Regions from separate parts of the Bacillus sp. SH7-1 genome, predicted to be linked through region 2. Evidence: riboswitches for the same ligand, from Rfam matches in the RefSeq annotation. Region 2 holds a riboswitch; the other holds the start of a gene.
What was found. Region 2 has a riboswitch for S-adenosylmethionine ahead of DN390_RS19435 (methionine ABC transporter ATP-binding protein). Riboswitches for the same ligand answer to the same signal wherever they lie in the genome.

Region 1 (6,335 bases), on a different contig from region 2:
CTAAAATTGCATCGCGTACACGTCCGAATAAAGATTGTTTCATTATAATCTTCCTCTCTTCTACTTTATAAATTTGATTTATTTTAATATTAGTTTTTCATTAACTTGTTCCACTCATCTTCAAAGTTGCTATATGGTTTAGAACTTTCTGAAGCAGAATCAACAACTACATCTTTTTCTTTTTTCCACTCACGGTATCCGTAGTATAAAACTACTAATGCTGCGATACCAATTAAAGCTGGGGAGTGCGAAAGTGCAATGGATAAACCGATTAAACCTACAATACCCCAAGCTAACTTTCCAAAAAATGATTGTGCTCGCACAAATGATTTATAGCTCCAGTACACAACTCCTGCTCCGATTGCGAATCCTACAATGCCAGCAAGACTACCAAGAGCAATTAAAGCCAAAATACCGGCCGCGATAAACGCTAGAAATTGTTTCATCTTGTGCTTGCCTCCCTTCAATTTGATACTCTTATCTTAACTATTTTTTCATTTTTCCATAACGAGCTTAAGAACCGTTTTCGACTCAGACTTAAGACTGAGTTGCATTCAGCCTTTTGTAAAAAACTTACGGTAGGATAGGATTATTCACTCTTTTATCGCACATAAAAAGCCGTACAGAGAATATTCTCTGTACGGCTTTCTTTACTATTCATTATGCTGTTTTATGATACTCTTTCTTTCCCGCTACTTTAGAAAACCTCGGGAAACCAATTAATATAGAAATGATTCCACATACTCCAACTAAGATTGGATAAAACGCATATGGCAACAATTCAACCGGAGATAACGCCGCAAATCCTGCTGCCGTTAACATTTGCGCACCATACGGAATTAACCCTTGCACACAACATGAGAAAAGATCTAATACACTCGCTGATTTACGAGGATCAATTTCATATTGATCTGCGATGTTTTTCGCAAGTGGGCCTGTAAAGATAATAGAAATTGTATTATTCGCTGTACACATATTCGTCATACCTACTAAACCAGCGATACCGAACTCTGCTCCTTTTTTTGAACGAATGTTACGCGTTAAAATATTCATTAAATATTGAATGCCACCATTATATTGAATCAGTTCGACCATACCGCCAATTAAAATAGCAAGTAATACTAACTCCATCATACCGCCCATTCCAGTCGTTACACTTTTAAAGAAACTCTCTAACGTGTAACTTCCATCTAAAAGACCGATAACGCCAGATAGTACAGTTCCACCAGTTAACACGATAAGTACATTCCAGCCAAGTAGCGCTGTAATAAGTACTCCTGCATACGGTAAAATCTTTATCCAGTCAAAGCTATGCGCTTTAATCTGCGTGTCACTTCCTAAAGTAACGATTACTAATAGTACAATTGTAATAATAGCTGCTGGTAATACAATTAAAAAATTCGTTTTAAACTTATCTTTCATTTCTGTTCCTTGTGAGCGTACAGCTGCAATTGTTGTGTCTGAAATAAATGATAAATTATCACCAAACATCGCTCCGCCAACAACGGTAGCCATCGTAAGTGCAATTGAGATATCAGTTTGCCCACTAATACCTACAGCTATTGGTGCTAATGCAGCAATCGTTCCCATTGAAGTTCCCATCGCTAATGAAATAAATGCCCCTATAACAAAAATGCCAGCTACGATAAACCCTTGCGGTAAAATGGATAACGCTAAGTTAACTGTAGAATCAACGCCGCCCATCCCTTTTGCTGTTTCAGAAAACGCTCCTGCCAGTACAAAAATCAGAACCATAATCATAATATCTGGGTTCCCTGCACCTTTAGCAAACCGTTCTACTTTTACATTAAAACTTTCTTTACGATTCATTGCTAAAGCGACTCCTACAGCAATTGAAATTGCTACAAGTATCGGCAATTTATAGAAATCACCTGTAATAATTCCAGAACCAATAAATAGCGCCAAAAATATCCCAAGTGGTAATAAAGCCAAACCATTTCCTCTCGTTTCTTTCAAAGTACCATCTCTCCCTAGTTTCAACCTTTTTCTAATGAATAACAAAAGACCTCTTCCAATGAGAAGAGGTCTTATACATCTATAAGAAACGCTCTTCTCATCTTTCAAGCACATGCTTGCTGGATTTGGCACAGCACTCTGAAATCGAGTCCGCTGCCGAGGCATCGTAGGGCCAGTCCCTCCGCCTCTCTTTATAAGAAGGTTTCATATTTATTTTTTAATAATAATTTCTTCCCTAACTTTACTCGCTTACAAAACAAAAGTCAATTATTTTTTGTGTAGTTTTTTTTGGTAATTATACAAAAATTTGAATACCACAATCATTTTAACTTTTTGATTTCTTCATCCAATATTGAAATCCAATAAAATTCATTATTTTTTATTGCATCTATTATCCATTTCGTAGTGTACCAAGCTAACTCATACTCTTCTTTTGTAACATCACCTCTTTTATAAGCATCCTCTAGCTCATCTTCATCCAATATATACATCTTATCGTTCGGTAATAATACTACATCTAAATATAAATCATCAAAATATGGTAAACCACGGTTGTCTATTTTATACTTTTTCGTCACATCGATGTAATATTGCACTAATTTTTTCTGATCATCTAACATAGCTGTAATCGCAAAGTTTTTCCCGTTTATGAAATATTGAATCCACGTATACTGATCCGCTGCAATACAAAGTTCTTTACCATCATATTCTTTACAACTAGGCTCTCTCACCTTTTTTATATCCAGTATTCCGAGCATTCCCTCTTCCACTTGCTTAACCGTATAACTCTTTTCTATTAGTCTCTTCCACGAAGAACCGTCACCATATTTACGTTTCATTATATCTACTCCTCTTCTATATACAGAAAAGCTCCCACATATTATGTGAGAGCTTGTTCATATTATAATTAAGCAGCTTGACCCTTTTCAGAAATCTCTTTTAAATAAGCTTGTCCTTTTTCAGCGTCATATTGACCTTCCCACTTAGACATAACTACAGCTGCTAAAGAGTTACCTACAACGTTAACTGCTGTACGAGCCATATCTAAAATACGGTCAATACCGGCGATGAAGGCTAAACCTTCAGCTGGAATACCTACTGTACCAAGTGTCGCTAATAATACAACGAATGATACGCCCGGTACACCTGCGATACCTTTTGATGTAACCATTAATACAAGTAATAATGTAATTTGTTGTGTAATAGATAAATCAATACCGTACATTTGTGCTAAGAAAAGAGCTGCAATTGCTTGATATAAAGTTGATCCGTCTAAGTTAAAGGAATAACCTGTCGGAATAACGAAAGATGTAATTGCTTTCGGACAACCGAATTTCTCCATTTTCTCCATGATTTTTGGTAAAACTGTTTCTGAACTTGCTGTAGAATACGCTAAGATCAGCTCGTCTTTTAAAATCTTAAAGAATTGGAAAATGTTAATTCCAAATATTTTCGCTGTAAGTCCTAAGACAACTACGACGAAGAAAATCATTGCTCCATATACGACAATTAGTAATTTCCCTAATGGAATTAATGAAGCAAGACCAAATGTAGAAACTGTAACACCAATTAGTGCAAACACACCAAATGGTGCAAATTTCATAACTTGGTTTGTTACATAAAACATTGCGTCAGCTACACCTTGGAAAAATTGAAGAACCGGTCTTCCTCTTTCACCAATTGCTGCTACACCTAAACCAAATAGTACAGAGAAGAAGATAATAGCAAGCATATCTCCGTCAGCTAATGACTTCATAATGTTCGTTGGAACAATATTTACAAATGTATCTGCAAATGAATGACTTTGTACTTGCTCTGTCGTATGAGTATATTTCGAAATATCTGTCTTCGTTAACTGCTCCATATTTACGCCTTTTCCTGGTTGGAAAATATTCGCAATTAATAGACCGACAATAATTGCAATTGTTGTAATAATTTCAAAGTAAATAATTGTTTTTCCGCCTAGTCGGCCCAGTTTTTTTACATCACCAACACCAGCAACCCCAACAACAATACTTGCTACAACAATCGGTACAACGATCATTTTAATTAATCGGATGAAAATATCACCAATTGGTTGTAAGTAACTCACCACTGCCGGATTGCCAAAGAAAATCGCCCCAACTGCAATACCAAGCGCAAGCCCTATTAAAATTTGCCATGCAAGTCCTATTCTTTTCATATTTGTTGTAACCCCCTCTTCGATGTGTCACTCTATCTCTCACTCTATCTCTATATAACATGAAATTAAGAGTATTACATATTATTCGACAATTCACTACATTTTGTCCCTGTTAAAAATCATAAATCAAAAAATTAAATCTGACAACAAAATAAGTTTGCCCGAACGCAAATAATTTTCTTGACAAAAACAAAACCCATGTCAGAAAACCTCACATGAGAACGATTCCTTATCAGTGTTTCATTGGATTCTCATCTAACATTTCACTATATAAAACAAATATATTTTCCCTTTATTTTACAACGGAAATCAAATAATACATCCTTTTTATACGATTTAAAAAAATACATCCACCAGGAGAATTATCGTTAAAAGATGATAAATTCCGACAAAACTTAGCAATTTCATAAAATTTTCTTTACATTATGGTTACAACGATAGACACTCTTCTTCTTATGATATATAACATTCATAGGGAAAGGAGCCAGACAACCATGAAAAAGAAATTTGCAGCGTTCAGTGTTTTAGCAGCAGGAACGATTTTTGTTTCTCCGTTACTTCCACCCGCATACGCTGAAACGAACCAAGATAAATTATCTAATATTCAATCTGAATTAGAAGGAAAACAAAATGACTTACAAAATAAATCAGCCGAGAAAGAACAAATAGAAAAGGAAATTCAAGAATTACAAAAGAAAATCGACGATTTAACTACTTCTATTAATAAAAACGAAGCTGAATTAAACGATACAAAAAAAGAAATTAGTAAAACACAACAAGCAATCACTGAAAAAAAGAAACATATAGAGCAATTACAAACAAACATAGATACACGCCAGGAAGTTATTAAGCAACGTTTGCAATCTATGCAAGAAAAACCTCGTACAAATATCATTACAGAGGTATTAACAACTTCTACAAACATTGCTGATCTTGTTGATAATATGTATTCTGTAAGTTTAATTTTAAACAACGATACCGATATTGTGAAAAAACAAACAACGGATCAAAATGCTGTGACAAAGGAAAAAGAGGCTGTCGAGAAAAAAGAGCAACAATTAAAAGAATCCGAACAGAAATTAGTTCAAAAACAACAAGAGTTGCAAACGAATCAGCAACAGCAGCAAACCTTTATTAGTGATCTACATACGAAAGTAACAAAAGTAGATTCAGAGATTGAAGGATTAGAAGAATCTAAAGGTATTTTAGAAAATCAGCGTCAAGCTGTTCAAAAGGCAATTGAAGAAGAAAAACGTGCCGAAGAGGCTCGTAAAGCTGAAGAAGCCCGCAAGGCAGAAGAAGCTCGTAAACAAGCTACTACATCTGCTCAAAAAGCGCAAGCAGCTCCAACACCGCATGATACAAATATTGGCGGCTTTATTAAGCCAGCTGCTGGATCAAAAACTTCTGGTTTTGGCGTGCGCTCTATAGATAACCATAAAGGGATCGATATCGCAGCTTCAGGAACCGTTCCGATTATCGCCGCTGCTGATGGCGTTGTTATTCGCTCAGAATTATCATCTAGTTACGGAAATGTTGTGTACTTATCTCACCGTATTAACGGGAAAACATACACAACAGTATATGCTCATATGAGCAGCCGTTCAGTATCAAATGGACAAACTGTAAAACAAGGAACTCAACTTGGATTTATGGGGAACACTGGTCAATCATACGGACAGCATTTACACTTCGAACTTCACCTTGGAGAATGGAATGTCGGCAAGACAAACGCAGTTGACCCATCTCCTTATATCGGATTATAAAAAACTCGGTGCATACCGAGTTTTTTTATTTACACTTCACACAATATAGGCTTTCTACATAGACTACAACTAAATGCCTATATTTTACGAGGTGAATCATATGAATACACAATTACAGCAAAAAATAGAAGAAGCTAGAGAAACTTACATTGGCCGACTATTTACCTTTGGTGGCTCAGCATTATTTTTAATCGGATCATTCATAGCAGTCGTAACAGCCTATAAAGCATATAATCGCTTATTAAATACACCTACAACATAATAAAAAGACGGAGATTTCTCCGTCTTTTTATTATGCAAACATTTTAAATACGCCTATCACATTTAAAAATACAATAATTACAGTTATCGGAATAACATAACGAAGTAAGAAGAACCAAATATTAAATAATGTTTTCCCTTTCGTTTCC
Region 2 (6,335 bases):
GTTATTAATAACTGAAGCTGCTACATCTTTTAGTACACGAGGTGTTTGCTGTGCAATAACCGGTGTAATTTTTAACTTCTTCGGATTTTCAGCAATGCCGCTTGGATCTCCAAATAAGCCAAAGTCTTTCTTAAGCTTTAATAAACCTGCTGCATCAAGAAGTTTTAATGCACGTGCTTGGTTCGTTGGATCATTTGGAATTGCAATTTCTGAACCATCTGGAATTTCATTTGCTTTCTTATGTTTTTCAGAGTATAAGCCCATTGGTGCAATTTGCGTTGTACCAACAGCTGTAATATCTAACTTATGCTCTTTTTTAAATTGCTCTAAGAAAGCAACGTGCTGGAATGAGTTTAGTTCAATATCTCCATCAGCTAACGCTTTATTTGGCGTTGTGTAATCGGAGAACTCGACCAGTTTAATTTTAATTCCTTCTTTTTCAGCTTTTTTCTTTAAAATTTCCCAAGCGTCTCCATCCGTTCCAGTTACACCGACGCGAACTACTTTTTCTTTCGCTCCTGCCCCGGTGTCTGCACTTGAGCAGCCACTTAATGCTGAAACCCCTACAATCGCTGATAATGCAAATGCTAAAATTTTCTTCATTTTCTTTTCCTCTCTTCCTTTTTATGATCTGCGTAACAAGACTTTCGCAAAGTAGTTTCCTAAATTTTGAGCTATCTGTACGAGAATAATAAGTAAAACAACCGTTACGAACATAACTGATGTATCAAAACGTTGATAACCATATGTCATTGCTAAGTCGCCAAGACCGCCACCACCGACAAGCCCAGCAACTGCAGAAAATTCAATTAAACCAACCGTCATAAACGTGACACCTAAGATTAATGGTGCTAATGCTTCTGGCACGAGAATTTCAAAAACAATTCTAAGTGGTGAAGCACCCATCGCTTGCGCTGCTTCAATTACTCCTTTCGGAACTGAAACAAGGTTTGTTTCAACCATTCTAGCAATACCAATTGATGCGACTAACGTCATCGGGAAAATTGCTGCCGCTGTTCCAATTGTCGTTCCAATAACGCTTCTTGTTAGCGGGCTTAAAGCTACTAAGAAGATGATGAATGGAACCGGACGAATTGTATTAATAATGATATTAAGAATAGAAAAGACCCATTTATTTTCTAAAAAGTTTCCTTTTCTCGTTACATATAAAAGTAAACCTAGAGGTATACCAAGAATTGTAGCAAATATAAGGGTTACGATTACCATTAAGAGGGTATCCCCTGTCGCATCTAATATGCGAGGCCAAAATATACTCCAATCAACTCGCATGAGCTTCTACCTCCTTCAGCTGCACTTGCAGTCTTAGATGTTGTAATGCTTTTTGGATTTCCTTCTGCTCACCTTGCAGCTCTACTAGTAGATTTCCAAATAGTACATTTTGAAGTTCAATAATATTTCCGTACAGTACATTTACATCGACGTTATAATTTTTTGCGATATATGATAGTACCGGCTGTCCTGTCTCCTCACCAGTAAAAGTTAAGCGGTAAATCTGTCCACCATTTTGAATCTTCGCTAGAACACTTTCCGGTAAATGATCGTTAATAACAGAACGTACAAAGTTTTGAGTCGTTTTTGTTTTTGGCTGTGTGAACACGTCAAACAATTTTCCTTCTTCAATTACTTTTCCTTTTTCCATTACAGCTACACGGTGACAAATTTCTTTCACAACATGCATTTCATGTGTAATAAGAAGAATTGTTAAATTGTACTCTCTATTTACCTTCTTTAATAAGTTCAAAATCTCTGTCGTTGTTTCTGGATCTAAAGCTGATGTTGCCTCATCACATATAAGAATATCTGGTGATGTTGCAAGTGCTCTAGCAATACCTACACGCTGCTTTTGTCCGCCTGATAGCTGCTCTGGGTAATTGTTTGCCTTATCTTCTAACCCTACAAACTTCAGCAGTTCATTTACTCTTTCTTTTATCTCATTCTTTGGTACTTTCGCTAACTTTAATGGATAAGCAATATTCCCAAAAACTGTTCTTGAATTAAATAAATTAAAGCTTTGAAAAATCATCCCGATTCTTTGTCTTAGCTTCCGTAATTCTTTCGTCGATAATGATGTAATATCTTTATTATCTATTGAAATCGTTCCTGCCGTTGGTCTCTCTAACATGTTTACTAGGCGTAATAACGTACTCTTTCCAGCTCCACTAAAACCGATAATGCCAAAAATTTCACCTTTCTCAACAGATAACGTTACATCCTCCACCGCATGAACAGATTGCCCACCCGATTCATATACTTTACTTACATTGTTAAAAGAAATCATTTTTTCCCCTCCTATTTGCTGCAAAAACTTGAAGTAGAGCTTTCGAGGTAAAATAAAAAGTGCTCTCCTTCTTATCAACCATAAAGATAAGAAGGAGAGCACTTATATGTACTCGGTCACATCTTCTCATCTTCCAAGCCTTTCATAGACTTGCTGGAGTTAGCACGGTATTAAAAAACCCGTTGCTGAGGTATCGTAGGGCCAGTCCCTCCACCTCTCTGGATAAGAATGTATCGATTTAATTGTCGTTTAATTAATTCTCATTATAGAACTCAGAATAATAAGAGTCAATACATTTTTTAGAAAAATATTAATTATTCCTTTATTAAAATTTTCAGATGAAATTTCATAATAAAATAGTAATCTTTAAAGTTATGTAAAATTCTCCTCCTGCATATTTTTTAAAAGGATAATCTTCTCTACTAATTGAATACCATTATTTGAATATGAAATCGGAGGAAGATAAATATATGAAAACAGCTCTTTTACTCGTTGATATTCAAAATGATTATTTTCCACATGGAAAGATGGAATTGCGTAATCCAGTAGAAGCAAGCGCATATGCCCGTCAGCTACTACAACTCTTTAGAAAGAAAAACAAACCTATTTTCCATATCCAACATGTAGCGATAAAAGATGATGCTACTTTTTTCCTGCCCAATACAGAAGGTGTGCATATTCATGAAAGCGTACGTCCACTTAGAGAAGAAACCGTTATACTCAAACATTATCCAAATAGTTTCCGCGAAACCGATCTTCTAGAACAATTACAACGTTTAGACATTGAGCACGTCGTCATATGCGGAATGATGACTCATATGTGTATTGATGCTACCGTAAGAGCTGCTTTTGATTTCGGCTTTCAATGTACTGTTATACATGATGCTTGTGCTACAAAAGATCTTTCTTTTAAGAATGCTACTATACCAGCCGTCTATATTCATAACACAATTTTGGCTAGTTTAAATGGAGTATATGCAAATGTAATGAGTGCAGACGAGTTTTTAGCTATAAAAAAACACTCTCTTCAGTGAGCAAAACCGAAAAGAGTGTTTCTTGTCAAACCATAGATTTTCTTTCAAATTGTATTATACAGGAAATTTTTAAAATGAATACTAAAAAATATGACTAATAAGTCAACTTTTCTCTTTGTTTTGTTTCTATTTACATGTTTATCCCGATATTAATAGGGTTTAGCTAGTTTCACTTACCAAATAGTAATATATGGTAAGTGTTTTTTAATTCAAATTAACTAATTTCTCCTATTATTTATCTGTTTGTTTCTTTTTCAAATACTCCGCACGCAATTTTTCAATTTGCTGCTTTTTATCAAATTTGGCAGGCGTCTGCTTTTCATGAAACTTTGCGACAGCTACCTGGCTTTTGTAATCTAATTGATATTTTCCCACTTTGTTCACCTACTTTTCTTTTCTTTAAAGAGAACCTATTCAACAAATATAAATATACCTTATTTTACTGAATTAAACCTTATTACTTTATTAGTTTTTCTACTGACATCTATCTTAATCCACATATAGAAAGTTTTTCAAAAAAAAAAGAGATCTTCGCAAACTGCGAAGATCTCTTTTACTATTTCTTATAAAGTTTCAGAAGTAGTTTTTGCTTGCATGTGAAGTGCTAAGTAGTCAGGGCCACCAGCTTTAGAGTCTGTACCAGACATGTTAAAGCCACCGAATGGTTGGTAACCTACGATTGCACCAGTACATCCACGGTTGAAGTATAAGTTACCTACGTGGAAGTCTTCACGTGCTTTTTCAATATGGTCACGGTTGTTAGTAACAACAGCACCTGTTAAACCGTATTCTGTATTGTTTGCAATTGCAAGTGCATGGTCAAAGTCTTTTGCTTTACAGAATGCTACTACTGGCCCAAAGATTTCTTCTTTCATTAAGCGAGCATCTTCTGCAACGTCAGCAACGATTGTTGGTTGGATGAACCAGCCTTTAGAATCGTCTCCTTCGCCACCAGCTAAGATTCTACCTTCTTCTTTACCAATTGCAACATAGCTCATTACTTTATCGAATGCAGCTTGGTCATTAACAGGCCCCATGTTTGTACCTAATACCGCCGGGTTAGCAACTGTTAATTCTTTCGTTAATTCAACAGCACGATTTAATACGTGATCGTATACATCTTCGTGGATTACTGCACGAGAACATGCAGAACATTTTTGTCCTGAGAATCCGAATGCTGATGCAACGATAGATTTAGCTGCTAATTCAAGATCTGCTTCTTTATCAACAACGATTGTATCTTTACCACCCATTTCAGCGATAACGCGTTTTAACCAAATTTGGCCTGGGTTTACTTTCGCTGCACGCTCATAAATACGGATACCTACATCGCGAGATCCAGTGAAGCTCACGAAACGTGTACGAGGGTGATCTACTAAGTAGTCACCAACTTCAGAACCGTTACCTGGAACGAAGTTTACTACGCCAGCTGGTAAACCAGCTTCTTCTAATACTTCCATAAATTTCGCTGCTACTACAGGAGTTGTACTAGCTGGTTTTAGTAATACTGTGTTACCAGAAACTAAAGCAGCTGTTGTCATACCTGCCATAATTGCGAATGGGAAATTCCAAGGAGAAATGATAACACCTACTCCTAATGGAATGTAAGAGAAACGATTATATTCAATTGGACGGCTTTCTACTGGAATACCGTCTTTTAATTTCAACATTTGACGACCATAATATTCCATAAAGTCGATTGCTTCTGCTGTATCAGCATCTGCCTCATTCCATGGTTTACCTGCTTCTTTTACAAGAATAGCAGAGAATTCATGTTTTCTGCGACGAACGATTGCTGCAGCACGGAATAAAATGTCTGCACGCATTTCTGGCTTTGATTTTCTCCAAGTTTGGAATGTTTCATCCACTACTTGCATTGCTTTTTCAGCTAACTCACGGCTTGCTTTTGAAACACGACCAACAAGTTCCTCTTTATTTGCAGGGTTTACAGAAACAATTTTGTCTTCTGTAGTGATTTTTTCTCCCCCAATAATTAATGGATAGTCTTGTCCAAGATAAGATTCTACTTTCTTTAAACCTTCTTCAAACGCTAATTTGTTAGCCTCCACTGAAAAATCTGTAAATGGCTCATGTTTGTATGCTACTACCATTATTTTTAGCCTCCCCTTAGAAAAACGTTTACATTTTACAACATTATTCTACACGATAATTTAGATTTATTCAAATATTCCTAGACTTATATTTTAAAAATTAATAAATTTTTAAAATATAATAAAAAAAAGAGATTCATACATGCGTATGAATCTACAAAATATGAGTATATTCCAAAACATTTTTTCCAATCAATAATATAGTAACTAATAAAAATAAAGTCCTTACATATCCAACACCTTTTTGAACTGCAAACTTCGATCCAAAATAAGCACCAAAAATCATCGATAATCCCATAATAATACCGTATTCAAAATGAATTACGTCTAAAAATAAAAAAGTAATTAACGATACGATATTACTAACAAAGTTCAAAAGTTTTCCAGATGCTGCTGCTTGAATAAAATCCAAACCAATTAATAAAAATGCAAAAATTAAAAAGGATCCTGTCCCTGGTCCAAAAAATCCATCGTAAAACCCTATCATTAAAATAACAAAGAAAAATATTAATGTTTTTCTTTTCGTCATCTTCTTATAGGTAGATACACTTCCCCAATCCTTTTTCGCAATAATATAAATAGCAATGAATACCAACATCACAAGCACTAACGGACGTAAAATATCCGGCGGAATAAACTTTACTACTAAAGCACCTGCGACTGCTCCTATAACAGTTAACGGGATTAACTTTCCTACAATTTTAAAATCGACCTTTCCCGATCGAATAAAATAAATTGCACTCGTAAACGTCCCCATCGTTGCAGCTAACTTATTCGTTGCAATTGCCGAAGCTGGTGGTAAACCAACAAACATAAGTGCCGGAAGCGAAATCAATCCTCCACCGCCAACAACTGAATCAATAAAAGCTGCTAAAAAGCCGAATGCAATTA

Region 1: linked by a shared signal. The riboswitch ahead of DN390_RS25780 (Na+/H+ antiporter NhaC family protein) and the one ahead of DN390_RS19435 (methionine ABC transporter ATP-binding protein) in region 2 are both predicted to bind S-adenosylmethionine.

What each region holds. Positions count from the first base shown of each region.
Region 1 covers NZ_QNUD01000041.1:101,479-107,813, forward strand. Annotated here, with positions in the region: gene DN390_RS25770 (PspA/IM30 family protein) at 1-43, opposite strand, end outside; gene DN390_RS25775 (lmo0954 family membrane protein) at 90-446, opposite strand; gene DN390_RS25780 (Na+/H+ antiporter NhaC family protein) at 661-1,977, opposite strand; SAM riboswitch class I at 2,072-2,177, opposite strand; gene DN390_RS25785 (ribonuclease FAU-1 family protein) at 2,298-2,816, opposite strand; gene gltP (glutamate/aspartate:proton symporter GltP) at 2,885-4,159, opposite strand; gene DN390_RS25795 (murein hydrolase activator EnvC family protein) at 4,654-5,925, shown strand; gene DN390_RS30840 (hypothetical protein) at 6,026-6,187, shown strand; gene DN390_RS25800 (sodium-dependent transporter) at 6,218-6,335, opposite strand, start outside.
Region 2 covers NZ_QNUD01000024.1:22,236-28,570, reverse strand. Annotated here, with positions in the region: gene DN390_RS19445 (MetQ/NlpA family ABC transporter substrate-binding protein) at 1-603, opposite strand, end outside; gene DN390_RS19440 (methionine ABC transporter permease) at 625-1,290, opposite strand; gene DN390_RS19435 (methionine ABC transporter ATP-binding protein) at 1,280-2,299, opposite strand; SAM riboswitch class I at 2,423-2,528, opposite strand; gene DN390_RS19425 (cysteine hydrolase family protein) at 2,770-3,333, shown strand; gene DN390_RS30710 (hypothetical protein) at 3,565-3,708, opposite strand; gene pruA (L-glutamate gamma-semialdehyde dehydrogenase) at 3,897-5,444, opposite strand; gene DN390_RS19415 (TSUP family transporter) at 5,599-6,335, opposite strand, start outside.